3 regions of the Spirillospora sp. NPDC052269 genome follow, and region 1 is predicted to be linked to each of the others. Evidence: riboswitches for the same ligand, from Rfam matches in the RefSeq annotation. Region 1 holds a riboswitch; each other region holds the start of a gene.

Region 1 (10,440 bases):
CACCGGGGACGGGCGCCACCACTCCTCCGTCGACGGGCTCGGTCAGTGGAATCCCGTCGGGCGGCGCCGCAGGCGGCGTGCCGTCTGCGATGGGCGGCGTCCTATCGCCGCCCTCGCCAGGACTTTCGGCACCTTCGCCAGGCGCCTCCTCTTCGAGTGCGACTGGGCTCTCGCCTGGGGCAGGTGACCTGCTGGGCACGTCCGGCGGCCACTCCTCGTCCGTGCCGAGCACCTCGGCATCGGGCGTGCCCAGCCCTCCGTCCAGCGGAGGAAGTTCGCCGGGCGTGCCCGGCGGTAGCCCGGCGATCGGTGCACCAGGAGGCTCTGCGGCGCTGGACGGCGCGACGAGCACACTCAGCGGCAGCTCATCGGGGGGACCGGTCGGATCTGCGACTGGTGTGCCGGGTGCCCCTTCGTCGACGCTGGACGGCGCGGCAGGACCGCTGGGCGGGGGCTTGCCGGGCGGCGGATCTGCGGTCGGTGTGCCGGGTTCCTCTTCCTCAACGTTGGACGGCGCGGCGGGAGCGCTGGGCGGGGGCTTGCCGGGCGGGCAGTCTGCGGTCGGTGTGCCGGGTGCCCCTTCGTCGGCGTTGGACGGTGCGGCTGGTGTGCTGGGCGGGGGCTCGTTGGGTGGGGCGAGGGGGGTTTCCGCGTCGGCTTCGGGGGCTTGGACGCCTGCCTCTGGTGATCTCACGGCTTCGCCTGGGGCGTCGACCTCGTTGGGTGGAGGTTTGGGCTCGGCGTCCGATGCGCTCGCTCAGGCCGGCTCGGCCTCGGGCGCGGGGGACGATGGGCCGAGCACGATGCTCGATCTGCCCAAGCCTCCTGCCGGCTTTGGCGCGGTGCGGCCGAGCGGGGCCTTGGCGGATGACGGGCCCAGCACCGTCCTTGATGTGAACTCTGCTTCTGGGGCTCGTGGCGCCTCGGCGGGGGATGACGGTGGGCCCAGCACAGCGCTCGATGTGCGGCTCGGTGGGGCGGGTCAGCCGGGTGTGGGCGGGCCGCCGGTGCCCAGTGCGCCTCGTCCTGCCGGAGGGTGGCAGAACAGCCGTGCCACTGCTCGGGACCTTCCCGTGACGGGTGCCTCGGAGGTGCCAGGTGGAGGCTTGCCCAGAGCGTCCGCGCCGGGTGGAGCCGCGCCTGGGATGGGCTTGGCCGGCGGTGGCCCTGGGGCGGGTGACTCTCTGATTCCTGGGATGCGGCCTGTCGGGAGTGGGGACGTGGGGTCGGAGACGGCCGTCCTGTCGCTGCCGGGGCTTCGGGCGGCGAAGCCGCGGTGGCGGCGGCCGGGGAACCATGTCGTCGGGGTGGGGATCTCGCTGGCCGTCGGGGTGCTGGTAGGAGTCGTGATCATCGCGCTGGTGCTCTGGCCGCGGTTGGGCGGGGGCGGCGGTGGCCATTCCGGGCATGACGCGGCGGACGGGAAGCCCGTCAGCACGATTCCGACGTCGTTCGCGGGCACCTGGAAGGGGACGGCCGTGAACTCGCAGCGCGGTGAGTCGTTCCCGCTGCAGGTGACGTTGCAGGCCGGGGCGAAGACGGGGACGGCGGTGTATCCGAAGGAGGGCTGCACCGGGACGCTGAACCTGACGAAGGGCACCGGGGCGGAGCTCCAGCTGGCGCTGTCGGTCAGCCAGCCGTGCACGAGCGGGGACGTGAAGATCAGCCGGCAGCCGGACGGGTCGCTGAAGTACGACTGGTCCAAGCCGGGCACGGCGCTGGCCTACGGGGGCAACCTCACCAAGGGGTGAATCCCGTTCAAGATCACTCAGTGGAGTCGAAGTTCACCCGATCGATATGCCCCTTATGGGGGTTGTGATGCGGAAGGTGCACTAGGGTTCCCGGGTCGGTGACCTCGATCTTGGCCGCGGCTCATCCGACTCCGCGGCAGAAGGAGCTCTCTTGCGGCCCGTCTCCCGAAGGCTGCTGCTGGCCGGCGCGATCGCGTCCTCTGTGGGCGCGGCGGCGGCGATCCCCGCGCTGGCCTCCGCCGATTCCAAGCCCAAGGCGGTCCAGGTGACCGCCGCCGAGGGCTCGCCCATCGCAGGCCAGTACATCGTCACTCTCAAGGACGGCACCTCGCCCACCGCCGCGGCGGGGCAGGTCGGCGCGTCCTCTGCGCAGGGCTTCGGCGACGCCCTCAACGGGTTCGTCGCCCGCCTCAACAACCAGCAGCTCGACAAGCTGCGGCATGACAAGCGCGTCGCGGCGATCGAGCAGGACCAGCTCGTGCACGCGACCACCACCCAGAAGTCGCCGCTCCCGTGGGGCCTGGACCGGATCGACCAGCGGAAGATGCCGCTGTCGAAGTCCTACTCCTACAAGGCGACCGGCAAGGGCGTCACCGCGTACATCATCGACAGCGGTATCGCCTGGTCCCACCCGCAGTTCGGCGGGCGCGCCAAGGTCGCCTGGACCGCGTCGCGCTTCAAGGGCAACGGCTGGGACTACAACGGCCACGGCACGCACGTCGCGGGCATCCTCGGCTCCGCCAAGTACGGCGCGGCCAAGGGCGTCCAGCTGCGCGCGCTGCGCGTGCTCGACCAGGACGGCTTCGCCCCGGTGTCCGACGTGGTCGCCGGCGTGAACTGGCTGCGCACCCACGCCGCCAAGCCGGCGGTCGCGAACCTGTCGATCGGCGGGGGCAAGTCCACGGCGCTCAACACCGCCGTCGCGAACCTGTCCAAGTCGGGGGTCTTCGTGACCGTCGCCGCGGGCAACGACAACAAGGACGCCTGCAAGTTCTCGCCGTCGGGCGCGTCCTGGGTCGAGGCCGTCGGTGCGACCACCTCGCACGACAACCGCGCGGGCTTCTCCAACTACGGCAAGTGCGTGGACATCATGGCCCCCGGCTATGGCATCACGTCCACCTGGCCGGGCGGGGGCACGCAGGTCGAGAGCGGCACGTCCATGGCGTCGCCGTACGTCGCCGGTGTCGCGGCGCTCTACCTGCAGGGCCACCGGACGGCGACCTTCCCGACCGTTCAGAAGTGGCTGTACACCAACTCCACCAAGAACGTCCTGAAGGGCCTGAAGGGCACGGGCAACCGGCTGCTCTACAAGGGCTCGCTGTAAGGCGCGACTCCAGTGGACGTGACTCGCTGAGGCGTCACTCGCCGTAAGGCGCGACTCGTTCACTCACGGTCATCATGGCCCGGTTCCGTTCGCGGGGCCGGGCCATCGCGCATCTCACGGATCCGCGCGCCACATTGCCCTCCCGGGGTCGTCCCAACAGCCTCAGGGGTCTAATCTTTGGCGAGGCAACACCCAGTTCCTTGCAGTTTGTTGGTGTCCGGTCGGTGACTGTCCGTGTTCGACGCGACAGGCTTGCCGGACGTGCCGAGTCCCGGACGCCCCCGTCCGGGAGCCGGGGACCCATCCGCCGGACGCCCCGTCCGGCCGGGGTGAATTCGCCGGCGCCGCACGGCGCCTGCGATAGGGCGGACTCCCGCGCCCGAACCCGTCAGCTAACCCGGTAGGCCGCCCAGAGGAGAGGAGAGGACGTGGAGCGCCCCACCTCCACCCGCCGCGAGCGACGCTTCGCCCCGACCGTCCCCCGGGACAGGCGCGGACGGCGTGCCGCGCCGGCCGTCGCGGTCGCGATCCTCCTGTCGCTGCTGTCCGGCACCGTCCCGGCCGACGCCTCCCCCGGCGACAGCGACCGGATGGACAAGCTGAACAAGCAGATCAACCAGCTCGACAAGGAGTACGGCGGCGACCTGGCGGAGCTGAAGGACGCCCAGTGGGCCGCCAAGAAGGCCATGAAGAAGGCCGACGACCTGCGCGGTCAGCTCGAGGCGTCGCGCACGCTCGTCGCGCGGCTCGCCGCGAACCAGTACATGAGCGGCGGGCAGGACCCGGGCATCACCGTCGTCGCGGCGGGCGACCCGTCCGAGTTCCTGAACACGATGAGCATGGCCAGCCATGTCGCGCAGAACCAGTCGGCGCGCGTCCAGCAGATCACCAAGCTCGTCACCGACCAGGAGAAGGCGAAGCAGCAGGCGCAGGCGAAGATCACCGACCTGCAGAAGAACCTGGCCGACCTGAAGTCCCGCAAGGCCCAGATCAAGAAGCTGGTCAAGAAGTACAAGCCGGAGTCGCCGAGCGTCGGCATGGGCAGCGTGACCCCGCGCATGATGCACGTGAAGCAGGTCATCGACACCGAGTTCGGCCCGTTCCCGACGATCGGCTGCTACCGCGGCGGCGCGGACGCGCAGGACCACGCGACCGGCACCGCGTGCGACTTCATGGAGTCGTCCGGCGGTGTCTCGCCGACGGCCGACCGCAACGCCAACGGTGACGAGGTCGCCAAGTACGCGATCGCCCACGCCTCCTCGCTGGGCATCAAATACATCATCTGGCAGCAGCGGATCTACGACATGCGCCGTCCCGGCTGGCGTGGCATGAGCGACCGCGGCGGCATCACCGCGAACCACTTCGACCACGTCCACATCTCGGTCTTCTAGGCACGCCCGCTCTGACCAGGGCATATGTGCTCCGGAGGTGTCCGGGGGCACATAGGCCCCGGTCATTGGCGTGCCATGCGAGGGCGGGCTACGCGGCCGAACGTGTCGTCGGATTCTCGCCGGTCTGGCCGTGTTCGGGGCGGGACGATGACGGCGTGAACATGACGAGCGGCCGTCAGAGCGTGCTGGCGACCCTGGAGCGCTTCTTCGCGGCCGAGGCCGCCTACCTGAAGGCCGGAGGCCCGGGCCGGGCGCGGTTCGACGAGATGGCGGACTGCCTGACCCCGGACGTGGTCATGCACCAGGCGGAGAGCCTGCCTTACGGGGGCGTCTACGAGGGGCCCGCCGGGGTCGAGCGCTTCATGACCGAGATGAGCCGTCACTGGAGCTCCCTGGAGTTCCTGGAGCAGCGCTTCGTCATCGACGCCGACAGCGCGGTCGTGCACAACCGCGGCGTCCTCGTGGCGCGGGTCAGCGGACGGCGGCTGGAGACCTCGGTCATGCAGCTGATCGGCGTCCGCGGCGACCGGATCTCGGAATTCCGGCCGTTCTACCTGGACACCCTGGCCGTCGTCCGCGCCCTCGAAGCGCCCCGCGCCGGGTGAGCCGAGTGTCCGAGATCGACTGAAGTCGTACGATTCGCTGCATGACGGAGCAGGTGTACAGGCTGACGCCCCGGGTTCGGCGGCAGGCGAAGAGAGCGCCCTTCCTCTTCGCCCTGGTGTGGGGCCTGCCCTGGTCACTGCTCGGACTGGCCTCCGACGACGCCAGTGGCCGGCTCGGCGCGCTGCTGATATTCGCGATCCCCTTCGTGCCGATCTCGGTGTACATCATCGCGCAGTTGGCGGGGAAGACCGAGGTCACGCCGGACGGACTGCGGCTGCGCGGCCTGTTCGTACGTCGGTTCGTCCGGTGGGAGCAGATCAGGACCGTCGACTCCTACCGGGGTCCCAAGGGGTACTTCGTCGTGAAGGTGTTGCTCATGAACGGGCGGAAGCGGCGGGTGCCCGGCTTCTACACCGAGTCCTCCGAGGACGCCGAGTACGACGCACAGGTGGCGGACTTCCAGTACGTGGTGCGGGAGGCGATCGGGAACCTGTCGTACGGCGGGATGGCATGACAGAGCAGATTTTCAAGCTGACACCGCGGTCGGCGCGGGACGCACGGAGAGCGCCGTTCTACTTCACGCCGGTCTGGGGCACCCTCGCGGTGCTGTTCGGGCTGGGCGGCCGCGGCGTGGAGGCGTGGATCGGCGCGGCGGGGCTGTTCTCGATCGTGTTCGTGCCGGTCATGCTGTACATCGGCGCGCTGCGGTTCGGGAGGACCGAGGTCACGCCGGACGGGCTGCGCCTGCGCGGAATGTTCGTGCGCCGGTTCGTCCGGTGGAAGGACGTCGCGACCGTCGATCCCCACCCCGGAAACCGCGGTACCCGGATCGCGAAGGTGCGGCTCAGGAACGGTCGGAAGCGGCGGCTGCCCGGCTTCTTCGCGGGAGCGAAGGACGACGAGTTCAACGCTCAGGTGCGGGACCTCCAGCTCCTGGTGCGGAAGGCGATCGCCGACCTGCCCTAGGACCGTCAGGCGATTTGCCCGGTATGGCCTCTTCACTGCCCTGGACGGCGGGTAGGCTGGCCGTCCGTGGCAATTTCAACTGCTTTGTGGTCTTTCGCCGTTGTCGTCGGGTTGCTGACGCTCACGCCTGGTCTCGACACCGCGCTGATCCTGCGGACCGCCGCGCTCGGGCAGCGGCGCCGCGCCTGGGGTGTCGTCCTCGGGATCCAGACCGGGACGCTCGTCTGGGGCGCGTTCGCGTCCCTCGGCGTCACCGCGCTGCTCACGGCCTCACATCTCGCGTACACGGCGCTGCGCTGGGTCGGCGCCGCGTACCTCATGTGGATGGGCCTGCACATGCTGTGGACGAGCTGGCGACGCCTCCCCGAGGCCCTGACCGCGGGCGCCGAGCCCGAGCCCGACCGGCTGCGGGACGGCTGGCGGCGCGGCGCGCTGACGAACCTGCTCAACCCGAAGGTCGGCGCGTTCTACATGGCGCTGCTGCCGCAGTTCATCCCGGCGGACGTGCCGCACTTCCCGTTCGGGATGGCCCTGGCCGGCATGCACGTCGCGTTCGGGCTCGTCTGGTCGGCGGTGCTCGTCACGTTCGCGCACGCGATGCGCTCCTGGCTGGCCAAACCGTCCGCGCGCAGGCTCCTGGACCGCGTCACCGGCGGGGTCATCGCCGCCTTCGGCCTCCGCCTCGCCCTCGGTGAGTAGACGAAAGGGAAAGCCCCGGACCCGCCGGGCCCGGGGCTTCCCTATGCGCCTTGTCAGCTCGCGTAGCTGGGCAGGGTGCGCTCGTGCGCCTCGCGGAGGTCGGCCAGGGAGATCGAGAAGACCTCCTGCTGGTCGCCGCCGTTGACGGTGAGCGCGTCGCCGCCGACGATGCCGAGCTGGCTCACCGGGACGCCCGCCTGCTCGCACAGGGCCGCGACACGGGCCTCCGCGCCCGGACGGATCGCCACGACGGCCCGCGCGACCGACTCGCTGAACAGCTGGACGAACGGGTCGCCGTGCAGCGTGATCTGCGCGCCGAGGCCGCCGCGCAGGCAGGACTCGACGAGCGCCTGGGACAGGCCGCCGTCCGACAGGTCGTGCGCCGCGACGAGCAGGCCGTCGCGGGCGGCGGCGACCAGCACGGACGCCAGGGCGGCCTCGGCGGCCAGGTCCACCTTCGGCGGCAGGCCGCCCAGGTGGCCGTAGACGACGTGCGCCCATTCGGACCCGCCGAACTCCTCGCGGGTCTCGCCGAGCAGGGCGATCGTCGCGCCCTCGGTCACGAACGCCATGTTCACCCGGCGGCGGACGTCGTCGTGCACGCCGAGGACGCCGATCACCGGGGTCGGGTTGATCGCCTGGTCGCCGGTCTGGTTGTAGAACGAGACGTTGCCGCCGGTGACCGGGGTACCGAGGTAGCGGCAGCCGTCCGCGAGGCCCTCGACGGCCTGCGCGAACTGCCACATGACGCCCGGGTCCTCCGGCGAGCCGAAGTTCAGGCAGTTGGTCACCGCGAGCGGGCGGGCGCCCGTGGCGGCCACGTTCCGGTACGCCTCGGACAGCGCGAGCTGCGCGCCCGCGTACGGGTCGAGCCGGGTGTAGCGGCCGTTGCCGTCCAGCGACAGCGCGATGCCGAGCCCGGACGCGTCGTCGATGCGGACGACGCCCGCGTCCTCCGGCATCGCCAGGACCGTGTTGCCGAGCACGTACCGGTCGTACTGCGAGGTCACCCAGGTCTTGCTGGCCAGGTTCGGGGACCCGGCGAGCCACAGGACCGTCCGGCGGATCTCGTCGCCGTTGGACGGCCGGGTGAGCCGTCCGGGCGTGTCCGACTGGATCGCGGCGAGGTCGGCGGGCGGCGCGATCGGCCGCTCGTAGACCGGGCCCTCGTCGGCGGCGGTGACCGGCGGGATGTCCACGATCGTCTCGCCGCGCCAGGTCATGGTGAGGCGTCCGGTGTCGGTGACCTCGCCGATGACCGTGGCGGGGATCTCGTACTTGGCGCAGATCGCCAGGAACGCCTCGACCTTGGCGGGCTCGACGACCGCCATCATCCGCTCCTGCGACTCCGACATGAGGATCTCTTCGGCGCGCAGGCTCCGGTCGCGCAGCGGGACGGCGTCGAGGTCGACGGCCATGCCGCCGGTGCCGGCCGCGGCGAGTTCGGTCGTCGCGCAGGACACGCCCGCGGCGCCGAGGTCCTGGATGCCGACGACCAGGTCCGCCCGGAACAGCTCCAGGCAGCACTCGATCAGCAGCTTCTCCATGAACGGGTCGCCGACCTGCACGCTCGGCCGCTTGGCCTGAGAGGCGTCGTCGAAGCTCGCCGAGGCGAGCACGGACGCGCCGCCGATGCCGTCCGGGCCGGTCATCGCGCCGAAGAGGATCACCTGGTTGCCGGGGCCGGGGGCCGCGGCGAGCTTGATGTCCTCGTGCTTCATCACGCCCACGCAGAGCGCGTTGACCAGCGGGTTCGCGGCGTAGCAGGCGTCGAAGACGGTCTCGCCGCCGATGTTCGGGAGGCCCAGCGAGTTGCCGTAGCCGCCGACGCCCGCGACCACGCCCGGCAGGACGCGGTGGGTGTCGGGGGCGTCGGCCGGGCCGAACCGCAGCGCGTCCATGACGGCGACGGGCCGCGCGCCCATCGACATGATGTCGCGGACGATGCCGCCGACGCCGGTCGCGGCGCCCTGGTAGGGCTCGACGTAGGACGGGTGGTTGTGCGACTCGACCTTGAAGGTCACCGCCCAGCCCTGGCCGACGTCGACGACGCCGGCGTTCTCGCCCATGCCGACGAGCAGCGCGTCGGTCTGCGGGGCCTTCTCGCCGAACTGGCGCAGGTGCACCTTGGACGACTTGTAGGAGCAGTGCTCCGACCACATCACCGAGTAGATCGCCAGCTCGGAGGAGGTCGGGCGGCGGCCGAGGATGTCCCGGACGCGCCGGTACTCGTCCTCGGCCATGCCGAGCTCGGCCCACGGCTGCGGCTTGTCGGGCGTCCGGAGCGCGATCTCGACGGTGTCGGTGCCCTGCTCGGGCTCGAACCGGCGGGCGGGCGCGGGCCGCGGCGGCTCCGGCTGGGCCGGGGCCTGCTGCGCCTGGCCCTGCGCCATCGCGACGAGCGCGGCGGTCGGGCTGGCGGACGGGTCGTCCGAGACGGCCGGCTGCGGGCCCGTGTTGGAGCCGACGGCGTGCTGCGGACCGGTGTTCGAGCCGACCGCGGGCTGCGGGCCGGTGTTGGCCCCAACCGCATGCTGCGGGCCGGTGTTCGACCCGACGGCAGGCTGCGGGCCTGTGTTCGACCCGAACGCGGGCTGCGGGCCGGTGTTGGCCCCAACCGCGGGCTGCGGACCCGTGTTCGAACCAACGGCAGGCTGCGGGCCCGTGTTCGAGCCGAACGCAGGCTGCGGTCCGGTGTGCGAGCCGAACGCGGGCTGCGGGCCCGTGTTGGACGCGGCGAACGGCGCGCCGGGGACGAAGGCCGGCTGCGCGCCGGAGCCCGGGCCGCCGCTCGCCAGCGGCGACGCGTCCAGCGCGGAGGCGGCCAGCGCGCCGGCGGCGGGCGCCTGCGCGTCCTGCGGGACGCGGTTCTCGCCGAAGCCCTGGCCGAGCGGGCCGGAGTCGAGGCCGGAACCGAAGGTCGGCTGCTGCGGGACGGCCGGGCCGCCCGCGTTGCCGGCGGCGGCGGCCGCGGCGAACAGCGCGGCGGCCTGCGGGTCCGGGAAGATCACGGCCGGCGGGTTCGCGCCCGGGACCGGCGAGCCCAGCGGGGACGCGCCGGACGCGCCCTGCGAGCCGGAGCCGGTGTGCGGCACCGCACCCGGACCGGACGCGGCGGCCCGCTGGCCGGACGCGCCGTGCGCGGCGGCCGGCTCGTCGAGGCCGGGGACGGGGACGTCGCCGGCCTCGTCCAGCATCGCGCGGACGAGGTCGGGGTCGGGGGTGGCCGGGGGCGGGGGCAGCGGGGTGTCGTCGGACGCCTCGTCCGGGAGGGGAACCTGCTGGACGGCCTGCTCGGCGGGCACTCCGACGGGCAGGCCGGGGGCCTGCTCGTCACTCGGCACACCGGGGATCGGGCCGGTCGAGGGCGCGGCGTCGGCCTCGTCCACGACCGCCTTGAACGCCTGGGTCACCGACGGGTCGACGGGCTGCAGCTCGGGGTCGTCGGAGTCGTCCTTGAGGTCGGCGAACCACTCGAGGGTCGCCTCCTCGTGGCTCGCGCCGGACTTGTCGGGGCGCTGCTCGCTCATGCGTTGACCAGTCTCTTGACGATCGAGGTGAAGAAACCGAGACCGTCGGCGGACGGCCCCGTGAGGGACTCCACGGCGTGTTCGGGGTGCGGCATGAGGCCGACCACGTTCCCCGCCTCGTTGGTGATGCCCGCGATGTCGTTCTGCGAGCCGTTCGGGTTGACGTCGAGGTA
Region 2 (10,440 bases), on a different contig from region 1:
CGAGATCGTCCAGGGTGCCCTGCACGGGGACGGCCCGCTCCGGAGCCGCCCGTCTGGAGGCCGCCCCTGACGCGGTGGCCTGCGAGGGGACGGCGGGGACGGCGCGCGGGCCGGGGGACGGCGTCGCCGGCGGCCGGCCCGCCGACCCGGGAAGGTGGTGCGCGGACGTCATGACGGCGACCGTAAGCCATCGCACCGACAGAACACCCGCCGGGCCCCACGGCCCCGGCCGTCCCCCCGCCGGACCGCTAGGCTTGGCCCCGGTCTCCACCGGTTGAGGCGGATGACCTCGGGAAACAGTCATCTCAAGAACGACCTGCGAGAAGGAGCGAGATCATCGACAGCGGCCCGGAGGCGGCGGGACCCCCGCCCCGCCCCCTTCCCGAGGCGGTCCGGCAGAGCGTGGTGGAGACCGCCGCCGAACTGCTCGGCGCGCTCCCGCTCGACGAGGTCCCCGTCCCGCTGCGCCGGTTCGCCCGGTTCGAGCGGCGCAAGCGCGCCAAGCTCGCCGGGCAGCACATCGCCGCCCTGCTCGAACGCGACGAGCGGTTCCGCGCCCGCGTCGGCGACGCCGAACGCGAGTCGCACCCGGAACTGGCCGCCGCCGTCGAGGACGGCGCCGTCCCGGCCGCCGCCGACCCCGTCCGCGTCGCCGTCCTCGGCTACCTGCTCCGCCCCGACGGCTGGACGGGCCTGGTCGAGAACGCCCGCGCCGAGCTGGAACGCTCGGCCTCGCTGACCGAGGGCGAACGCGCCGAGCGCCGCATCGCCGAGCTGCGCGCCGAGCTCACCAGCGCCCGCGCCAGCCGCGGCGCCGACCTCGAACGCATGCGCGGCGAGCTGCGCGAGGCCAAGGCCGAGATCTCCGAGCTGCGCCGCAAGCTGCACGAGGCCCGGAACAAGGCCAGGATCGAGACCGAGCGCGCCGACTCGATCGCCGACCGGGTCGAGGACAAGCTGGCCGAGGCCCGCGACGCGCGCGCCGCCGCCGAGAAGGAGCTGCGCAAGCTGCGCGCCCGGCTCGACCGCGCCGAGGCCGGGACGGAGGCGGCCAAGCGCGCCGCCCGCGAGAACCGCAACCTCGACGACGTCCGGCTGCGCATGCTCCTGGACTCCCTCGTGGACGCCGCCCAGGGCGTCCGGCGCGAACTGGCCCTGCCGTCCACCATCGGCCGTCCCGCCGACCTGGTGACCGGCGGCGAGACCGCGCCCCCGCCGCACCGCGCCGTCCCCGGCCGCGCCCTCTCCGACGCCGACCCGCAGCTGCTCGACCGCCTCCTGCAGCTCCCCGGCGTCCACCTGGTCGTCGACGGCTACAACGTCACCAAGACCGGCTACGGCGACCTCACCCTCGCCGACCAGCGCGCCCGCCTGCTGTCGGGCCTCGGCGGCCTCGCCGCCCAGACCCGCGCCGAGGTCACCTGCGTCTTCGACGGCGCCGAACTCGACGCCCCCGTCGCCACCGTCGCCCCCCGCGGCGTCCGCGTCCTGTTCAGCCAGCCCGGCCAGACCGCCGACGAGCTCATCGGCGAACTCGTCCGCGCCGAACCCGGCGGCCGCGCCGTCGTCGTCGTCTCCTCCGACCGCGAGGTCCAGGACGCCGCCCGCCGGGCCGGCGCCCGCCCCGTCCCGTCCCCCCTCCTCCTCCGCCGCCTGGGGCGGAGCTGATTCGGAGCACCGCGGGGACGGTTCACGTGCGCATCGTGAGTCACGGGTGACGCACGGTAGGTAAACCGGGCTTAACTAGTCCAGATCGGTGGGAATCGGTTGTGACTGGTGTGGCCCCTCGCTAATGTCGTCCGCTGACGTCTTGGACGAGAGGGGCATATCGAACGTGGCCAGTGTTCCCAAGCGTGGCACCACGACGCGTCGTGTGCTGGCGACAGCATGCCTCGCCGTGGCGACCTCGCTCACTCTCCCCCAGGGCTTCGCCGGCGCAGCCCCGGCCAAACCGAGCGCCGACGAGGTCAAGAAGAAGCTCACCAAGCTCAACGAGCAGGTCGACCAGGCGGTCCAGCAGTACAACAAGACCCAGAGTCAGCTGAAGGCCGCCAAGAAGAAGCTCGCGGCGGCCAAGAAGGCGTCCGACGCCCAGGAGCGGAGCTACGAGACGCAGCGCCAGGCGATCGCCAAGATGGCGGCCACCGCGTACAAGAACGGCGACACCGACTCGGTCAGCGGCTTCGTCTCCGCGGGCAACCCGCAGGTCGTCCTGGACCAGGCGGCGGTCATCTCGCAGCTGTCCCGGAACCGGACGGGCGCGCTCGCCCAGTTCCTCGCCGCCGCCCAGCGCGTCTCCCGGGAGAAGGCCCAGGCCCAGCAGGGCCTGGACGACGTGACGAGCAAGCTGAACGACCTGAAGAAGCAGAAGACGGGCCTCGACAAGCAGGTCAAGGCCCAGAAGAAGCTTCTGGACAAGCTCGGCGGCCAGGACCCGACGGACAACAACAAGTCCGGCGGTGGCGGCGGCGGAGGCACCTACAACGGCCCGGCCTCCGGCAATGCCCGCACGGCGATCAACTTCGCCTACTCGCAGATGGGCAAGCCCTACGTGTACGGCTCGGACGGCCCCAACTCCTACGACTGCTCGGGCCTCACCGAGAAGTCGTGGGCGGCGGCGGGCGTCGACATCGGCCGTGACACCTACGCCCAGTGGGGGAACCTGAAGCACGTCGCCAAGGGTGACCTCCAGCCCGGCGACCTGGTGTTCTTCAACAGCCTCGGGCACGTGGGCCTCTACATCGGCAACGGCAAGATGATCCACGCGCCGCACACCGGCACCGTGGTCCAGATCGCCGACATCTCCTCGGGCTACTACCAGAGCGCCTGGTACGGCGCCGCACGCCCCTGACAGCGGGCGATCCCGGCGTCCCGAGCGCACTAAAACCGTTGGCCCAGGTCTGTGACCTGGGCCAACGTCTTTTTTGTGGTGGATTTGCCTTCTGATTGAACTTTGCTACCTTGTGGGGCACCTGCGGCGCCCGCCAGGCGTCGTCTCCCCCGCGACGCCCCCCTGGCGCCGCGGATCCGGCGGGACGCGTTCCACGCGCCGCCGCCCCACTCTCGCGACGCGCCCCACGCGCCGCATCCGGCAGGCCCGGCCCGACCGTGCGCACGCGAAACGGCGTGCATGGCGCTGATAGCGCGCCACGGCGGATTCCTTTACCCGGCCTTGCCGTGCGCGGCCCTTCTTCGCAGGGCCCGCCTTCCCACAACATCACGCCGCTCGCCCGCACGCGGGACAACAGGGTCCCGTCGTCCGGCCTCATCGCGCTTCGGGGCGAGACGGCAACGCCGAATCCGCGCGACGGCGCGCGGAACCGGGGACCCATCCGCGCCGACGTGTCCGCAGCATTCCGGGCACGTTCATATGCGGCGCATGGGGTGAATCGGCGGTCCCGCCCCCAGAAATCAAGGCCCATAGGGCCTGGGACCCGTCGTAGGGCGACTCCACGTCCGAACCCGGCAGCTAACCCGGTAGGCGTCTGGAAAAAGGAGAAACCCCTGTCCAGCAACGCTGTCAGCAGCACAGCCCGCCGTGTGCGGACCGTAGGCGGCCTCGCGGTCGCCACCGCCGTCGCGACTCCCGTCGTGATGGCCGGTCCGGCCCCAGCTGCCCACGCGGCGACCGCCAGGCCCGTGGGCGTGGTGGTCAAGCAGGCCAAGCAAAAGACCTGGGCTCAGCGCCAGAAGCTCGCGCAGAAGGCGCTGGACTACGCGGCCAGCAGGAAGGGCAAGCCGTACCGCTATGGCGCGGCCGGCCCGAACGCCTTCGACTGCTCCGGACTCGTCCAGTGGTCCTACCGGAAGGCCGGGGTGAAACTGCCCCGCGTCACCACCGAGCAGTACCGTTCGGTAAAGAACAGGATTTCCTGGAACAAACTCGCGCCAGGAGACCTTGTGTTCTTTAGCGGCAAGGGTCACGTAGGCATCGTCTACAAGAAAACGGGCCGGAAGGTTTACATGATCCACGCCCCGCACACCGGTGACCACGTCCGGGTGACCAAGCTCGACAGCTACCGCAAGAAGACCTTCGCGGGCGCCGTCCGTCCCTACTAGGACGAACGACCAGGACGCACGTCCGCAGGGCCCGGCGGCACCATCCCCCGCCGCCGGGCCTCACCTCCCGCTCGCCGTCCAGCGCGAGCCTCTCGCTCGCCGTCCAGCGCGAGCCGTCCCGTAGCGGGACAGTCCGTATCCAGTACCGGACGCGCCTCATCGAGGGCGTCCGCCGCCGAGTCCGCTCCCGACACGCCTGAGCGCGCGTCGACGCAGAGCCGGGGACCCACCGAACACCTGGGGTGAATCGGCCTCCCAGAGGCCGTAGGGCAGCTTCCACGCCCGAACCCGTCAGCTAACCCGGTAGGCGGCATGGAAGCCGAGGAGAACCAGCATGAACGGCAAGCTCACCACCAAGCTCACCACCAAGCTCCATCCCGTCCTGAAGTCGCTGCGAGATACCCCGGCGGCTCAGGTCCTGCGCTCCACCCCGGTGTTCCAGTCCGTGCGCACCACCAGCGCCCTGGTCGCCAGCGCGGCCCTGGTCGGCACCATCGCCGCCACCACCGCGCACGCCTCGACCACCGAGCTCCAGCCGGCCGCCGCGTCCACCCGGATCTCCGGGACCGCCACCGCCGAGAGCACCCTGCCGCAGGTCAAGAAGGACGCCCCGCAGCAGGCCGAGCAGGCCCCGCAGCAGCAGGCGCCGCAGGCCGCCCCGGCCCAGCCGCAGGCGGCCAACGAGGCCCCCAAGGCCCCGGCTCAGCCCGCCCCGCCGCGCAAGCCCACCGCCCAGCAGGCGATCAAGGTCGCGACCTCGCAGGCCGGGATCAAGGAGGACGGCGCGGGCAAGACCAAGTTCCAGCAGTGGTACATGGGCACCGAGCGGGCCAAGCAGACCCTCGCCCGTGACGGCGGCTCGCTCGGCCTCTACGCCGACGCCTCGTGGTGCGACATGTTCGTCTCCTGGGTCGGCACCCAGATCGGCTTCGCCCACTCCGTCGGCTCGGACGCCTGGACCGTCGCCCACGCCAAGTGGTTCAAGAGCCAGAACCGCTGGGGCAGCGCGGCCAAGCCCGGCTCGGTCGTCTTCTTCGCCTGGAACGGCAGCAAGAGCATCGACGCCATCCAGCACGTCGGCATGGTGATCAAGGACAACGGCAACGGCACCGTCAAGACCATCGAGGGCAACACCGACGGCGGCGCGGTCGAGGTCAAGAACCGCCAGAGCAAGATGATCGTCGGCTACGGGTACCCCGACTACGCCAAGTGACCCGCACTCCCGGCCTCGCCCTAGGATCGCCGCATGGACGACGAGCGGGCCGCGGAGACCACCCCAGGGCCCGCCGCCGAGCAGACCGGCGAGCGGGCCGCTGAGCGGCCCGCAGAGCCCGTCACCGCAGAGGATCCCTCGCGGCGGCGGGCTCTCGGCCTGCTGGCGGGCGGCGGCGCGGCCGCCTGCCTCGCCGCCGGAGCCGGGATCTTCGCCCTGACCCGCCGCCCGGGCGGGGCTTCCGCGCCTGCCGGAAGGCCCTCCCCCGCCGGGACGCCCGATCCGCGCGCGGTCACGGCCGTCCTGGCGAACCGGGCCCGGGCCGTCCGCGAACGGAACCGGATCGCCTTCCTCGCCACCGTCGCCGACGCGCCCGCCGCCTTCCAGCAGGCCCAGGCCCGCCTCTTCGACAATCTGATCAAGCTCCCCCTGGACGGCTGGGAGGAACGCCCCACCGCCCCCGGACAGCCCCACGGCGCGTCCGGTGTGGTCCAGGTCTCCATGCGCTACCGGATCACCGGCTTCGACACCGGCCCGGTCGCCCGCACCCGCCACCTGGCGTTCGCGCCCCTCTCCGGCACCTGGACGATCATCGGGGACGGCTCGTCCGCCGGACTGGCCGACGACTCCGACATCGCCGACGCCGGGCCGCTCACCGTCGTCCGCAAGGGGCCCGCGCTGGTCATGGGCGACGCGTCCGGGCTGGACGAGATCGCCCGGCGGCTGGCCGCGGCCGTCCCCGCCGTCACCGCCGTCGCCGGGACGTCCTGGGCCCGCCGCGCGGTCGCCCTGGCACCCGCCGACGCCGCCCTCGCCGGACGCGTCGCCGGAGACAGCCGGAACGTCGCCCAGTTCGCCGCCCTCGCGGTCGTGACGCCCGGCCCGGACGGCTCCCGCGGCCAGGACCGCATCGTCGTCTCCCCCTCGTTCGGGCGCCTCAACGACCTCGGCCGCCGCGTCGTCCTCACCCACGAGCTCACGCACGTCGCCACCGGCGGCGCCCGCGACGGCCGCACCCCGATCTGGCTCATCGAGGGCTTCGCCGACTACGTCGGCTACCGCGACGCCAGGGTCCCGGTGAAGTCCGCCGCCCGCGAACTGGCCGCCGACGTGGCCGCCGGACGCGTCCCCGAGGCCCTCCCCACCCGGGACGACTTCGACGGCGCGTCCGGACGGCTCTCCCAGGCCTACCAGGAGGCGTGGCTCGCCTGCCGCATGGTCGCCGACCGATACGGTGAAACCGCCCTCGTCCGCCTGTACCGGGCGGCAGGGCGGGAACCCGAGGCCGCCGCGCTGCGCCGGATCCTGGGCCTCCCGCCGGACACCTTCACCGCCGACTGGCGCGACTACCTCCGCAAGGAGCTCATGTGAGCGACGCCACCGCCCCATCGCAGGAGCCGACCGGGGCGTCCGGATCGTCCGAGGCGTCCGCCCCGTCGCCCCCGCCCGGCCCCGGCGACCCCGACACGGCCCGCGCGTACCGGAGACCGCGCCTGGCGGCGTCGATCGCGGCGGCCGTCCTCTTCGCCGCCGTCGCGGTGATCATCGCTCTGACGACGCCCTGGACGCCGCTGCCGGGACACGTCCCCGGCGGACGCGTCGCCCCGGACCCCGCCCCCGACTTCACCCCCGCCGAGATCCACCGCGCCGCGGCCTTCGACCACGCGCTCGACTGGCCCGCCTACGCGCGCCTGATCACGGTGCTCGCGGTCATCCTCGTCCTCGGCTTCAGCCCCCTCGGCGCCCGCCTCCTCGGCTGGGTCACCGCCAGAACGCGCCGCTGGCCGCTCCGCGTCCTGATCGGCGCCGTCGCGTTCACGTCCCTGACCTGGCTGATCTCGATGCCGTTCGCCGCGTGGGGCGAGTCGATCCTGCGTGACTACGGCCTCTCCACGCAGAGCTGGCCCAGCTGGCTGGTCGACCAGGTCAAGTCGCTCGGCGTGACCTGGATCACCTACACCCTCGGGCTGCTCCTGCTCGTCGCCCTGATCCGCCGGTTCCCCCGCTACTGGTGGACGGGCGCCGCCGCCGGCGCGTGCGCGCTGGTCATCGCCGGGTCGTTCGCCTACCCGATCATGATCGAGCCGGTCTTCAACAAGTTCCACTCGCTCCCGGCCGGGCAGCTCCGCACCGACCTGCTCGACATGGCCCGGCGGGACGGCGTCCCCGTGTCGGACGTCCTGGTCGCCGACGCCTCCCGCAGGACGACCGCCCTCAACGCCTATGTCTCAGGCTTCGGCTCCACCCGCCGGATCGTGGTCTACGACACCCTGCTGACCTCGATGTCCACCCCCCGCATCGAGTCGATCGTCGCCCACGAGCTCGGCCACGCCAAGAACGACGACGTCCTGCACGGCACCCTCATCGGAGCGCTCGGCGCCGCGGGCGGGGTCTGCCTGCTCTACCTGCTGCTCACCTCACCGCGGCTGCTGCGCCGGGCCGGACTCACCGCGCCCGCCACGCGCCGCGCGGGCAAGGACGAGGCCGCGCGCGACCCGTCCGCCCGGAACCGGGGCGCGGCCGACCCGCGCGCCCTCGCGCTCGCCCTCGCGCTGATCGCGGTCGCGACGCAGTTCGAGGCCCCGGTCCAGAACCTGGTGAGCCGCCGCGTCGAGGCCCGCGCGGACGCGCACGCCCTCAACCTCACCCGCGACCCGGTGACGTTCGCGACCATGCAGCACGAGCTGTCGGTCCGCAACATCTCCACGCTCACCCCGGACGTCCTCGAGACGCTGCTCTGGTCCGACCACCCCACCGGCCCCGAGCGCATCGCCATGGCGCGCGACTGGGCCCGGATGCACCACGTCCCGGAACCGCCCCCACTCGTCCACCACTGATACCCCGCGGAAACACGAAGGGCCGCCCGGCGATCGCTCACCGGACGGCCTCGCCGTTCGCTCGGATCAGTGCCCTGGACGTCCCACCTGCGGGTTCGGACGAGCCTCGCCCTGAACCGTCGGCACCGCGCCCGGGACGGCCGGCCGGACGGCGGGCGCGACCAGACCCGTGGGCGCCGCGCCGGGAACCGTCGGAACCCCGTTCGCCCTCGGCGACGCCGCGCCTGCGCCAGGAGAGACGCTCGGCGCCGGCGGCGAACCCGCCGCGTCCGTCGACTTGGAACCGTCCGGCCGCACCGGGCCACTGCCCTCCGGACCGGCGGTCACCGCCTGCTTGAGCGCGCTGCCCTGGACCCACTTCTTCCACGACTCCTGCCAGAAGCCCCAGCCGTTGTCGGGCTCCAGCTCGCGGGACGTGCCGGTGATCCGCACCGGGTCGCCGCGGTAGGAGAGGTTGTAGAACCAGCGCGCGTTCTCCGGGCTGGCGTTCACGCAGCCGTGGCTGACGTTGGTGTTGCCCTGGTCGCCGACCGACCACGGCGCGCTGTGCACGTACTCACCGCTGTTGGAGATCCGGACGGCCGCGTACACCGTCTCCCGGTAGTAACCCGGGCAGCCCGGCCCGCAACCCGTGGTCGCGGAGTCCATGATGACCGGGTCGTCCTTCTCCATGGTGAGGTGCATGCCGTTGGTGGTCGTGTACTTCTCGACCCCGCCGCGCCCCATGCTCACCGGGATCGTCCGGACGAGCCTCCCGTTCCGCCGCACGGTCATCATGTGCGAGACGGCGCTCGCCTTGCTGATGTGGGAGTCGCCGATACGGAAGTCGGCCTTGACGTCCTTGGCGCCCCAAAGACCCTTCGCGGCCCGGACGCCGCTCAGGTGCGCGCGGAACGACACCTTGTCGTGGGCCGGCCAGTAGTCCTTCGTCCGGAACACCACGGTCTGGTTGTCGAACCAATGCCACGCGCCCTCGACGGGCTTCGCCGACCTCACCTCAAGGGAGCGCTCCACGGCGGCCCGGTCGCCGATGTTCTGCTGGAACTTCAGGACGATCGGGATACCGACGCCGACGGTCTCCTTGTTGTAGGGCGCCTCGAGCGCGGCGTCCAGGCTCTTCTTCACCTTGGCGGTGCTGAAGTCGCTGGTGACCGTCCGGGTCCTGCCGTCACGGCCGAGCCCGGTCGCGCGGACGGTGTAGCTGGTGCCCGGCTCGAGCATCCAGCGGGCCTTCCAATGCGTCCGGTCGGCGCTCAGGTCGCCCTCGACCGGCGCCCCCTTGTGCGTGACGGTCACGTCCTCGACCGTGCCCCGGTCCGCGGCGACCTGGATCACCGAGTCCGGACGCAGCCCGTCGCCACCGTTCGACGGTGAGACGTCCAGCCGCACCGCGTTGATGTTGAGATCCGTTCCGCCGCCGTCCGAGCAGCCCGCCAGTCCGGTGAGGGTCAGGGCGGCGCACGCCACCGTCCCCCCGACGAGCTCCAGTGTGGCCCGGCGGCGCCGGCCCGTTCGTACAAGCCTGCCGACCCGCACCGCAACCCCCGATGTCACTGTCCGTATACGATCTTGTCCATAGAGTGTCGTACCCCGGACGACGCTCATTATGTAAGGGCCTGTGCCTGCGAAAGCGCAGGCACAGGCCCCTTTGAAGATCGCTTTACCGGATCGGTGACCGGATCGCGCGGTCGGCTGGGCCGACCGTTATGGGTGCTGTGTCAGTGGGCGAAGTGGCCCCGGTAGTACTCGAAGACCAGGCCGACGGTCGACAGCATCAGTCCGGCGCCGCCGAGCAGCACCATCCACCAGCCGAAGACCATGCCCAGCGACACGAACGCGGCCGAGCCACCGATGTACAGCGGCCACCACGAGTGCGGGCTGAAGAAGCCCAGCTCGCCGGCGGCGTCCCCGATCTCACCCTCCGGGTCGTCCTCGTACAGCGGGCCGCCGTTGGCGCCCTCGAGACGGCGGATGGTGAAGTGGACGTAGAACCCGATCAGACCCGACAGGCCGACCGCGAGGGCCAGCGCCGTGGTGCCGGTCCAGTCCTTCGACCAGAGCCAGTAGACGACGTCGGTGGCGAGGAAGAAGACCGCGCACCCGTAGAACATGAACGCCTGAACGCGCATCGGCTACTCCTCCGTTTCCTTGGCGTGCCCGGAGGGCGACTCCTCCTTGGCGAGGGCGACCCGGTTGGACATGTTGATCGGCTCGCCCTTCGCACCCACGTGCGGGTGGTGCAGGTCGAACGCCGGACGCTCGGAACGGATCTTCGGGATCGAGTTGAAGTTGTGCCGCGGCGGCGGGCACGAGGTCGCCCACTCCAGGGAC
Region 3 (10,440 bases), on a different contig from region 1:
GCTCGCGACCAAGGCGCTGAAGTCGCAGCTCGCGCACCTGACGTCCGCCGGCCGGCCCGGCGGCTGACCCGGCGCCCGCACCGCCGAGGCGGGTCCGCCCCCGTGCCGCCGAGGCGGGCCTGCCCCCGCGCCGCCGGGACGGGCAGGCTCGGCGGCCGACCGCCCCGTGCCGCTGAGCGTCAGCGGCGCGGGGTGATGGGCGCGAGGACGTCGCGGAGGGCGTCGGCCGCCGCGCGCAGTTTCTCGGTCGGGACGGATCCGAGGACGTCGTCGTGCGCCGTGCCGCTGGCGGCCAGGGCGTCCATGGTGACGCGCAGGCCGTCGTCGGTGAGCCGGACCCAGCGGCCCCGGGCGTCGCCCTCGTCGGTGCCGCGTTCGACGTATCCGGCCTTCTCCAGGCGCTGCAGGACGTTGCTGGTGCCGCCGGACGTCAGGAACGCGGAGCGGGTGAGGTCGGTCGGGCGCAGCCGGTAGGGGCTGCCCGCGCGCCGCAGGACGGTCAGCACCTCGAACTCGGCGTAGGTGAGGCCGAGGTCGGTGAGCTCCGTGCGGATGGCCTGGAGGATGAGGTTCTGGATGCGTCCGGCGCGCTTGCCCAGCTCGAGCATGGCGATCAGCGTGTCGTCGAGCCCGTCGGCGCGCCAGCCTTCCACCAGGGGGTCGACCTCGTCGCGACGCCGGGCGTGGTCCCGGTCCCGATCGTGCTGCACGCAGCCGAGGATACTCGCCGCTCGTATTGCTTTCAGAAAAGCTTTTCTCTAAGCTTTCGGCCATGACATCCCCTCTTCTCATCCAGGGCGGGCTCGTGCTGAGCCCGCGGAATCTCGGTGTCGTGGACGTGCTCGTCCGCGACGGAGTGATCGCCGCCGTCGGTCCTGACCTGCCCGTACCGGACGACGCGGAGGTGGTCGACGCGTCCGGGCGGATCGTCCTGCCCGGGTTCGTGGACCCCCACCGGCACATGTGGCAGGGCACGATCCGCGGCGTCCAGCCGGACACGTCGTTGCCCGCCTACTTCGAGCGTGTGCTCAGCCGCCTCGGCCCCGCGCTCAGGCCCGAGGACCTGTACGCGGGCGTGCTCGGCTCGGCGCTGGAGGCGCTCGACTCGGGCGTGACGACGGTCGTGGACTGGGCGCACGCCCCGGCCGGTCCCGAGTACGTCGAGGCGAACCTCGACGCGCTCAGGGACGCCGGGATCCGCGCGGTGTACGGCTACTTCCACGCGGGCGGCGAGGAGACGCGGGCCGCCGAGACCCGGCGCGTCCGGGAGGCGTGCGGCGACGGCCTGGTCCGGATGGCCGTGGCGGCGCTCGGTCCGGACCTCGGTTCGGTGGAGCAGGCGCGGGAGGAGTGGCTGTCCGCGCGCGACCTGGACGTCATGATCACCACGCACATGGGCGGTCACGGGGCGGAGGCCGCGGCCGGCGGGCTCGCGTTCCTCGACGACCAGGACCTGTGGACGCCCGGCACGATGTACGTCCACGCCAACGACTACACCGACGAGCAGTTCAAGCGGATCGCCGACCACGGCGGGACGGTCGCGGTCTCGCCGGCAGTCGAGACCGCGATGGGATTCAGCCTCCCGGTGACCGGGCGCGCACGAGCTGCGGGCATTCCGAGCGGTCTCAGCGCCGACGCGGTGACGAGCGCGAGTTCCGACATGTTCAGCCTCATGCGCGCCGCCTACTACGTCGAGCGGGGCCGTCCGGACGGCGTGGGGCTCGGCTTCACGACGGCGGACGCGTTGCGCATGGCGACGGTGGAGGGCGCGCAGGTCGCGGGCCTGGGCGGCGTCACCGGCGAGATCGCGCCCGGGTTGCAGGCGGACATCATGCTGTTGCGCACCGACCTGCCGGGGATCGCGCCCGTCCACGACCCGGTCGCGGCCGTCGTCCTGTACGCCGACACGCGTGCGGTCGACACCGTCATGGTCGCCGGACGGATCGTCAAGCGTGACGGACGCCTGGTCGCGGACGTCGCGACGGCACTGGACCGGCTCGGGGCCTCGGCCGCCTACCTGGCCGAGAAGGTCCCCGCGGACGCGCCGTCCGCAGGCCGGTAGCCGGGCGGCACGGCGAAATAGAGGGGTGGCGCGTGGGGGTGGCGTGACATGCTGGCCGCGTGGACGAGCCGGACATGACACTGGAAATCGCGCCCGAACTGCTCTTCTTCCTGCCTGCCGCGCGCCGTCGTGAGCGCCAGCGGATCGCCTGGGACGGGACGTCGAGCCTGGGACACGTCATCGAGTCCCTCGGCGTCCCGCTGCCCGAGGTCGGGACCCTGACCGCGGACGGCGCGGCCGTCGAGCCGTCGCACCGCCCGGCCTCCGGCGCGGTCGTGCGGGTCGGGCCGGTCGCGCGCCCGCAGGAGGTCCCCCTGGATCCGGGGCAGGCCGCGCCGCGCTTCCTGCTGGACGTGCACCTCGGCACCCTCGCCCGCCGGATGCGCCTGATCGGCCTCGACACCGCCTACCACAACGACATGGACGACCCGGAGCTGGTCGTCCAGGCGAACGAGGAGCGGCGCGTCCTGCTCACGCAGGACCGGGGACTGCTGATGCGGCGCGCGCTGTGGTTCGGCGCGTACGTCCGGAGCCCCCGGCCGGACGACCAGCTCCACGACCTGCTGGAGCGGTTCGCGCCCGAGCTGGCCCCCTGGACGCGCTGCACGGCCTGCAACGGCACGCTCGTCCCGGTGGACAAGGCGGAGATCGAGCGGGAGCTCGCGGAGGGGACGCGCCGCAGCTACGACGCGTACGGCCGCTGCGCCGACTGCGGCCGCGTCTACTGGCGCGGCGCCCACGGCGACCACCTCCAGGAGATCGTGGAGACCGCCCGGCGGACCGTCGACCAGGCCCGGTCGGACGCCGCCTCGTCGCGCTGATCCACCGGGCCCCGCCGCCGCGTTCGGCCCCGCCCCACGGGACGGTCATGGAAACGGCATGATGGCGGTCCATGAGCGTGAGCGTGGTGGTGGGAGCGGCGATCATCTCCGGCGGGCGGCTGCTGGCCGCGCAGCGGGCCGAGCCGCCGGAGCTCGCCGGGGGATGGGAGTTCCCGGGCGGCAAGGTGGACCCGGGGGAGACCGACGAGCAGGCGCTCGTCCGCGAGTGCGAGGAGGAGCTCGGCGTCCGGGTCGTCCTGGGCGAGCGGGTCGGCGGCGACTGGCCGCTGGGGCTCGGCGGGTCCGTCCTGCGGGTGTGGACGGCGACCGTCGTGGACGGCGAGCCGGAGGCCCTGGAGCACCTCGCGCTGCGCTGGCTCACCGCGGACGAGCTCTACGACGTCGAGTGGCTTCCAGGCGACCTCCCGGTCGTCGAGGCGATCACCCCTCACCTCGCCCGCTGACCGGCCCGTCTGGGCGCGCACGGCCGGACGCACACCGCCTGGCCGGATGAGGCCATGGCGCGGAGGCGGACGGGCCCGAGGTTCCAGAGCCCCGAAAACGCAGCGACCGGCGTCCGCGGGAGGCGGACGCCGGTCGCTGCGTGGTGCTTCGGGGCGTGCGTGGTGCTTCAGGTCGTGCGTGGTGTTTCAGGTCACTCGATGCGGTTCGCGCCCGCGTAGTCCGAGCGGTCCATCTTGGAGACCTTCACCACATCGCCGGTCTGCGGGGCCTGGAGGAACAGGCCGCCACCGGCGTAGATGCCCATGTGGTGCAGGTCGCCGCCGAAGTAGACCAGGTCGCCCTGGCGCAGCGAGCCCCGGTCGATCTTGGTGCCCAGCTGGAACAGGTCGCCGGTGTAGTGCGGCAGGCCCGGCTTTCCGACCTGCGCGTACGCCCAGATGACCAGGCCGGAGCAGTCGAAGGTGGTCGGCCCGGCGGCCGCCCACACGTACGGCGAGCCGAGCTTGGTCAGGGCCTTGCGCAGCATCTTCTGCGGCAGGCCGCTGCCCCGGACGGTCACCGTGTACCCGGACGTCGGGTCCTTGGTCCGGGTGATGCCCAGCTTGTCCAGGAGCTTCTGGACGTCGTCGATCTTGCCCTTGGTGGTCTTGCGGGCGGTGTCCGCCTGGTCGGCGGCCTGCTTCACCTTCGCGGTCTGCGCCTGCGCGTCCGACTTGGCCTTGTTGGCCTGGTCGATCAGCGTCTGCAGCCGCTGGACCGCGCCCGCGCGGTTCTGGGCGAGGTAGGCGGTGTCGGACAGCCCGCTGCCGTCGGCGCCTCCCGCGAAGATCATGTCCGGGCCGCCGCCGCTCATGTACTGGTTCGCGGCGACCTGGCCGAGCGCGGCCCGGGCCGGGGCGGCCTGAGCCTCGAGGGCGTCCGCGCGGCGCGTGGCGTCCCGCTCGGCCTTCTGCGCCTTGCCGAGGTCGACGCGGGACTTGTTGTACTGCTCGGTGAGCTTCTCCGCCTCGTCCTGGAGCTGCTTGAGCTGCTTCTTCAGGTCGGACTCGGAGGGCTTCCCGGACGGGGACGGGGGAGTGAGGGGTGCCTGGAGTGCTCGGGGTGCCTGGGGGGCCGTCGGCGCGGCGTGGGCCGCGCCGGGTGCGGCGACGCCCAGTCCGAGCGCGAGGACGGTGGCGGCCGCGAGTGTCACGCGGCGGCGCTGGGGGTCCTTGGCCAAGGCCGGTGTTCTCCTCTTCGTGTGCCGCCTACCGGGTTAGCTGACGGGTTCGGGCCAGGAGTCGCCCTACGCCGCACGGCACGACGCCGTCCCGGTCAGAGGACGCCCCGTGACGTGCGCCGATTCACCCCGGGAGTGTGGGTCCCCGGTTCCCTCGCGGGATTCGGCGGTCCGGTCGCTGCCCCACGGACGGGGCTTTGGTACGGCCGGATCTGCGGGGCAGACTACAAAGGAAGTTCAAAAATGGCCAAACAGTCACACAAAGTATGCATGTGTGCGCATGTGGTGCCGGTGTCGCGGAGGAGATGCGTGGGATCCGTGTGACGGAAGAGGTGCTGGTCACCCGCATGATCACCCCGTGTGGAGGCCGTTCTTCACCTGCCCGCCGTCCCGCGGACGACCGGGCTCCTTGGGCGGCCGAGTAAACTGTGAGTGTCGCACGTCTGCGGCCGATCCCCGAACTCTCACCCAAGGCGAAACCGCATGCCCTTCTCCACGCGCGATGACCTCCGCAACGTTGCCATCGTGGCCCACGTCGACCACGGCAAGACCACACTGGTCGACGCCATGCTCTGGCAGTCCGGCGCGTTCCGTGAGAACCAGGACGTGAACGACCGCGTCATGGACTCCAACGACCTGGAGCGTGAGAAGGGCATCACGATCCTGGCCAAGAACACCGCCGTCCGGCACGCCGGGATGACGATCAACATCATCGACACCCCCGGCCACGCCGACTTCGGCGGCGAGGTCGAGCGCGGCCTGTCCATGGTGGACGGCGTCGTCCTGCTGGTGGACGCCAGCGAGGGCCCGCTCCCGCAGACCCGGTTCGTCCTGCGCAAGGCCCTCGAGGCGCGGCTCCCGGTCATCCTGGTCGTGAACAAGACCGACCGGCCGGACGCCCGCATCGACGAGGTCGTCGACGAGGCCTACGAGCTGTTCATGGACCTCGAGGCCGAAGAGGAGCAGATCGACTTCCCGATCGTCTACGCCTCCGGCCGCGCCGGCCGCGCCTCGATGAACAAGCCGGGCGACGGCGAGCTCCCCGACAGCGAGGACCTCGAGCCCCTGTTCCAGGTCATCAAGGACACCATCCCGGCGCCGTCCTTCGACCCGGACGCCCCGCTCCAGGCGCACGTCACCAACCTGGACGCCTCCAGCTACCTCGGCCGGATCGCGCTGTGCCGCGTGCACAACGGCGTGATCAAGAAGGGCCAGCAGGTCGCGTGGTGCCGGCACGACGGCAGCGTCGAGCGGGTCAAGATCACCGAGCTGCTGATGACCGAGGCGCTCACCCGCAAGCCCGCCGACGAGGCCGGCCCGGGCGACATCATCGCGATCGCCGGCATCCCGGAGATCATGATCGGCGACACCATCGCCGACCCGGACGACCCGCGCCCGCTGCCGCTGATCACGGTGGACGAGCCCGCGATCTCCATGACCCTCGGCACCAACACCTCGCCGCTGGCCGGCCGGGAGAAGGGCACCAAGGTCACCGCCCGCCTGGTCAAGGACCGCCTCGACCGCGAGCTGGTCGGCAACGTGTCGCTGAAGGTGCTGCCGACCGAGCGTCCGGACGCCTGGGAGGTCCAGGGCCGTGGCGAGCTGGCGCTGGCCATCCTGGTCGAGAACATGCGCCGCGAGGGCTACGAGCTGACCGTCGGCAAGCCGCAGGTGGTCGCCCGCGAGATCGACGGCAAGAAGCACGAGCCGGTCGAGCGCCTCACGGTCGACATCCCCGAGGAGCACCTCGGCGCCGTCACCCAGCTCATGGCCGTCCGCAAGGGCCGCATGGAGCACATGACCAACCACGGCACCGGCTGGATCCGGATGGAGTTCCTGGTCCCGGCGCGCGGCCTGATCGGGTTCCGCACCGAGTTCATGACCGAGACCCGCGGCACCGGCATGGCGCACCACGTGTTCGAGAGCTACGAGCCCTGGTTCGGCGACCTGCGCACCCGTCCGAGCGGCTCGCTGGTCTCCGACCGGACGGGCGCCGCGACGGGCTACGCCATCCTGAACCTGCAGGAGCGCGGCACCTTCTTCGTCGGCCCGACCACCGAGGTGTACGAGGGCATGATCGTCGGCGAGAACTCGCGCGCCGACGACATGGACGTCAACATCACCAAGGAGAAGCAGAAGACCAACGTCCGCTCCTCCACGGCCGAGACGACCGAGACGCTGACCCCGCCGCGGATCCTCACCCTCGAGGAGAGCCTGGAGTTCATCCGGGACGACGAGTGCGTCGAGGTCACCCCGACCTTCGTCCGGATCCGCAAGATCGTCCTGGACGCCAAGGAGCGCGAGCGGACCCGCGCCCGCGCCAAGCGCAACTCCTGATCGAGCCCTCGAACCGGCTGATCCGGTCGAACGAGAAGGCCCCCGCCCTTGCGGCGGGGGCCTTCTCGCTTCTCTCGACCTTCTCGTTCTCTCGGCCGGTGCGCGTCCCGGCGGGCCCGGGCCCGGCCGTCAGCCGGTGCGGGTCCAGTCGGTGAAGGACGTCGCGGAGCCCGGGCTCGTCGCGCGCATCGTGTACAGGTGCGCGTCGCTGCCGAACACCAGCGCGACCAGACGGCCCTGCGCGTCGTAGGCGAGGGCGGGCGACCCCATGACGTCCGCCCGGCGCGTGGACCACGCGTACGGCCCGTACGGCGCGTTCTGGACGCCCAGGGCGAGCGCGCCGTCGGCCGTCCGGGCCGCGAGGACGGTCCGCTGCCCGCTGGTCGCGACCGCCGTGCCCTCGAACGTCATCGGCCCGTACAGCGGGTCGGGGCGCATCCCGTTGTCGGACTGCGTCACCGTCGACGCCGTCCCGGACGCGGGGTAGTAGATCCGCGCCGCGCCGGTCGCGTCCACGGCCGCGGTCACGGGGCCGGCGGGCGGGCCGCCGGAGCCGCCGAGCACCGGGACGAACGGCTCGCCCGGCTTCTGCTGCCGCCACCGCGCCACGCCCTTGTCGGTCGGCGCGAAGACCTCCACCCGTCCGGACGCGTCGGCGACGGCGGCGACGCCATCCCGCACGCCCTTGGCGGACAGGCCGGTCCAGTGGCCCGCCCATGTGCCGCCGCGCCGCGTCTTCACGCTCACGCCGCCGTCCAGGTTCCGCACCGCGACGGTCATGTCGCCGCGCGGCGTGACCGCGACGGCGGGCGTCCCGACGGTCAGCCCCGCGTCGGGGTCGGGGTTGCCGAGCGACCACCAGCCCGTCCAGGCGCCGGACGCCTTCTGCGATGCCGTCACGATCGCGTCGTCGGACATCCGCAGAGCGAAGAGGTGCAGCATGCCGTGCTCGTCCCGGACGGCCGTCACGTACGGCGCCAGGCCGCCGCCGGGCCCGAACTTGGGACCGGTCCACGGGCCGCCGGGCTGCGCCTGCTGCCACTGCGCGACCCTGCCGTCCAGGACGGCGAAGGCGTTCAGCCGTTTCGCGCTGTCCAGGACGGCCCAGGTCGTCCCGTTCGTCCAGCGGGTGTACTGGCGCGAGTAGAACAAGGTGTAGAAGGTCGGGTTGTTCGGGTTCGGCCCGGGGTCGTTGGCGCCGTGCGGGCCGAGGTAGGTGAGGAAGAGCTGCCTCTTCGCCGGCGCCAGCGCGCCCAGGTTCGGCGGCGAGCTCCGGATGTTGTAGTCGCGGTAGTACCGGACGAGGACGCTCCCGTCGCGCTGCGGCCCGGCGTACCGCGCGGCGGCGTCGGCGACCAGGCGGCCCGCGCCCTGGTGGTCGGTGTGGTCGCCCATCGTCGTCACGACGTGCGTGAACCGGCCCTGGACCGGCGGCGACTTCGGGTCCTGCGCCAGCACGACGCTCGGGCCGAAGCGCTGCATGAGCCAGGTCAGCCCGTTCTCGAGCTGCTGCCTGGTGTATCGCTGGCGCACGTAGCGGGGGTCGCAGCCCGGCCCGTCGGTGGACTCCGAGCCCAGCGTCGTCGCCGCGCCGGCCCCGTGGGACAGCTGCTCCAGCGACGAGGTGCGCTTCATCGCCGGCTTGTCCCCGGCCTCGTGCAGCTTGAAGAAGACGAGCCGGATGTTGGACGCGCCGTTCAGCGTGTCCAGCTCGACCGCCTGGCCGCCCGGCAGGCGCAGCGGCGCCCGCGTCCACCGGTCCGGCAGCCCGGCGTTGCGCGCCCACGCCGCCCGCGCGCCGTCCTCCCGGTGCTGCCCGTACACGCACCGGTTGTGGAACTGGCGTCCGGTGGCCTCGCCGCTGGTCAGGTACACGGTGGTCGAGTCCGAGGCCGCGGACCGGATCATGTCCGGGTAGTAGAACAGCGAGTCGTCGTCCTCGTGCGCGACGAGCTGCATGAACCGCCCGCCGGATCCGGACCAGTGCCCGCCCGCCGCGCCCGTGGGCGTGGCGGAGGCCGTTCCCTTGCCGCTCGGTGGACGGACCCCGTCGGCGAACGCCCGCCCCGCCCGGTCCGCGATCTTGCCGTGCGCCCCGGTGTGCGTGCCGTGGTCCTCAGGGAACGCCGCCACCAGCGACGACATCACACCGAGCGCCCCCAGGGCGAAAATCGCCTCGACCGCACGGATTCCCCGCTTCAAGCGACCTCCCGGCCGTCCTGCGACGCACCTGAACGGGCCGTGCCGTTCGTGGGACGCCGAGTTATGAAATTTGCGGCAAACGCGCACTTGGGATGATGCACGAACTCGCCTTCAGGTTGCGCTCCTCAGGTCACGAAAAGACAACAGCGGCCCGGAAACTCCGGACCGCCGCCGTCTCGCTACAGAACGCGCACTATCTGGTTATCGGACATCCATGGACGTCCACCTAGTTATCGGACGTGCACGAAGGTCGCCTTGACCGGCGCGTCGTAGTAGTGGTTGTTGTCGCCGAAGTACTGGTAAATGAAGTAAGCGTCCTTGGGAAGACGGATGCGCCCGCTGAAGTGTCCCTTGGAGTCGGTCTTGGGGCGCGCGAACCAGGAGAAGTTCTTCTGGCCCTTGAGCTTCACGTACAGGTAGACGCGCTGGCCCTTGAACGGCACGTAGTGGCCCGGCGTCGGGTCGTGCTTGAGGGTTCCACTGACGTACACGTAGCCGTTCTTGCGGACGGTGTGCGGCGTGACCTTCCAGCCGTAGGCCAGGGAGTTGATGCGCTTGTCCTGGACGTTCGGGCTGGTGGACGGCGCGAACGTCGGGTCGCCGGGGAAGCGGACGCGGTAGGCGCCGTGCGAGCAGTAGACGGTCAGGTTGCTCGAGAAGGCCCCGCCCACCTGCGTGATCAGGGGCTTCTGGCCCGCGAGCGGCTTGACCGTCAGCCACTTGTGCTGCTGCGTCGAGTAGCACTCGGCGACCAGCCACTTCCCGGCGGGGAAGGTCTCGCCGTTCGTCGCCGTGACCTTGCCCGAGATGCTCAGCTTGGCGTCCCACGTGGTGGACATGCCGAAGGTGACCTTGGTGGGGGTCTTGGTGACGGTGTCGGCGTTCGCGGTGGCCGGGGCGGCCACCAGGGTGGCCGCGGCGGCGGCCGTGCTTGCGATCAACAGGGACTTGCGCATGTTCGTCACTTTCATCGGGGGGAAATCAGGACCGGCTTGACCAGCCAGGTCACGTAGTGGGTCGAATCGCCGTAGAACGTGTAGGCGATATAGATCGGCTTGGCCTTCGCGCCGACGTGGATTCGGGTCGTGAAGGAGCCCTTCGCGCCCGATTTGTAGTTGGAGAGCCCGTGCCAGAGCGACAGATCGTTCAGGCAGTCGCCGCCCTTGAGGCAGTATTCGATCGAGACGCGCCGGCCCTTGAGGCCCTTCCAGGCCGTGCCGGGCTTCTCCTGGAGGTAGCCGCGCACGGTGAACGTCGAGCCGCGGCGGGGGTGGGTCGTGGAGACCTTCCAGCCGGTGACGCGGGTGGCGATCCGGCGGTCGCGGACGTCCCCG

The links. A riboswitch is a leader RNA that binds a small molecule or an ion and turns the genes downstream of it on or off. The one in region 1 is predicted to bind cyclic di-AMP.
Region 2: another riboswitch for cyclic di-AMP. It lies ahead of AB0L06_RS14115 (CHAP domain-containing protein); the one in region 1 lies ahead of AB0L06_RS12000 (coiled-coil domain-containing protein).
Region 3: another riboswitch for cyclic di-AMP. It lies ahead of AB0L06_RS00250 (C40 family peptidase); the one in region 1 lies ahead of AB0L06_RS12000 (coiled-coil domain-containing protein).

The regions. Positions count from the first base shown of each region.
Region 1 covers NZ_JBFAUU010000005.1:108,784-119,223, reverse strand. The annotation lists gene AB0L06_RS12010 (hypothetical protein) at 1,221-1,751, shown strand; gene AB0L06_RS12005 (S8 family peptidase) at 1,903-3,075, shown strand; cyclic di-AMP (ydaO/yuaA leader) riboswitch at 3,328-3,497, shown strand; gene AB0L06_RS12000 (coiled-coil domain-containing protein) at 3,504-4,466, shown strand; gene AB0L06_RS11995 (nuclear transport factor 2 family protein) at 4,628-5,071, shown strand; gene AB0L06_RS11990 (PH domain-containing protein) at 5,113-5,586, shown strand; gene AB0L06_RS11985 (PH domain-containing protein) at 5,583-6,038, shown strand; gene AB0L06_RS11980 (LysE family translocator) at 6,105-6,737, shown strand; gene purL (phosphoribosylformylglycinamidine synthase subunit PurL) at 6,791-9,028, opposite strand; gene purQ (phosphoribosylformylglycinamidine synthase subunit PurQ) at 10,264-10,440, opposite strand, start outside.
Region 2 covers NZ_JBFAUU010000006.1:56,613-67,052, forward strand. The annotation lists gene AB0L06_RS14095 (DEDD exonuclease domain-containing protein) at 1-172, opposite strand, end outside; gene AB0L06_RS14100 (NYN domain-containing protein) at 403-1,668, shown strand; gene AB0L06_RS14105 (C40 family peptidase) at 1,898-2,851, shown strand; cyclic di-AMP (ydaO/yuaA leader) riboswitch at 3,283-3,500, shown strand; gene AB0L06_RS14110 (C40 family peptidase) at 3,640-4,059, shown strand; cyclic di-AMP (ydaO/yuaA leader) riboswitch at 4,243-4,385, shown strand; gene AB0L06_RS14115 (CHAP domain-containing protein) at 4,394-5,272, shown strand; gene AB0L06_RS14120 (hypothetical protein) at 5,306-6,643, shown strand; gene AB0L06_RS14125 (M48 family metallopeptidase) at 6,640-8,109, shown strand; gene AB0L06_RS14130 (L,D-transpeptidase) at 8,176-9,663, opposite strand; gene AB0L06_RS14135 (cytochrome c oxidase subunit 4) at 9,828-10,238, opposite strand; gene ctaD (aa3-type cytochrome oxidase subunit I) at 10,242-10,440, opposite strand, start outside.
Region 3 covers NZ_JBFAUU010000001.1:47,448-57,887, forward strand. The annotation lists gene AB0L06_RS00225 (C40 family peptidase) at 1-67, shown strand, start outside; gene AB0L06_RS00230 (MarR family winged helix-turn-helix transcriptional regulator) at 180-710, opposite strand; gene AB0L06_RS00235 (amidohydrolase family protein) at 773-2,062, shown strand; gene AB0L06_RS00240 (Mut7-C RNAse domain-containing protein) at 2,137-2,883, shown strand; gene AB0L06_RS00245 ((deoxy)nucleoside triphosphate pyrophosphohydrolase) at 2,955-3,347, shown strand; gene AB0L06_RS00250 (C40 family peptidase) at 3,539-4,567, opposite strand; cyclic di-AMP (ydaO/yuaA leader) riboswitch at 4,576-4,746, opposite strand; gene typA (translational GTPase TypA) at 5,051-6,904, shown strand; gene AB0L06_RS00260 (PLL family lectin) at 7,034-9,106, opposite strand; gene AB0L06_RS00265 (hypothetical protein) at 9,337-10,062, opposite strand; gene AB0L06_RS00270 (hypothetical protein) at 10,074-10,440, opposite strand, start outside.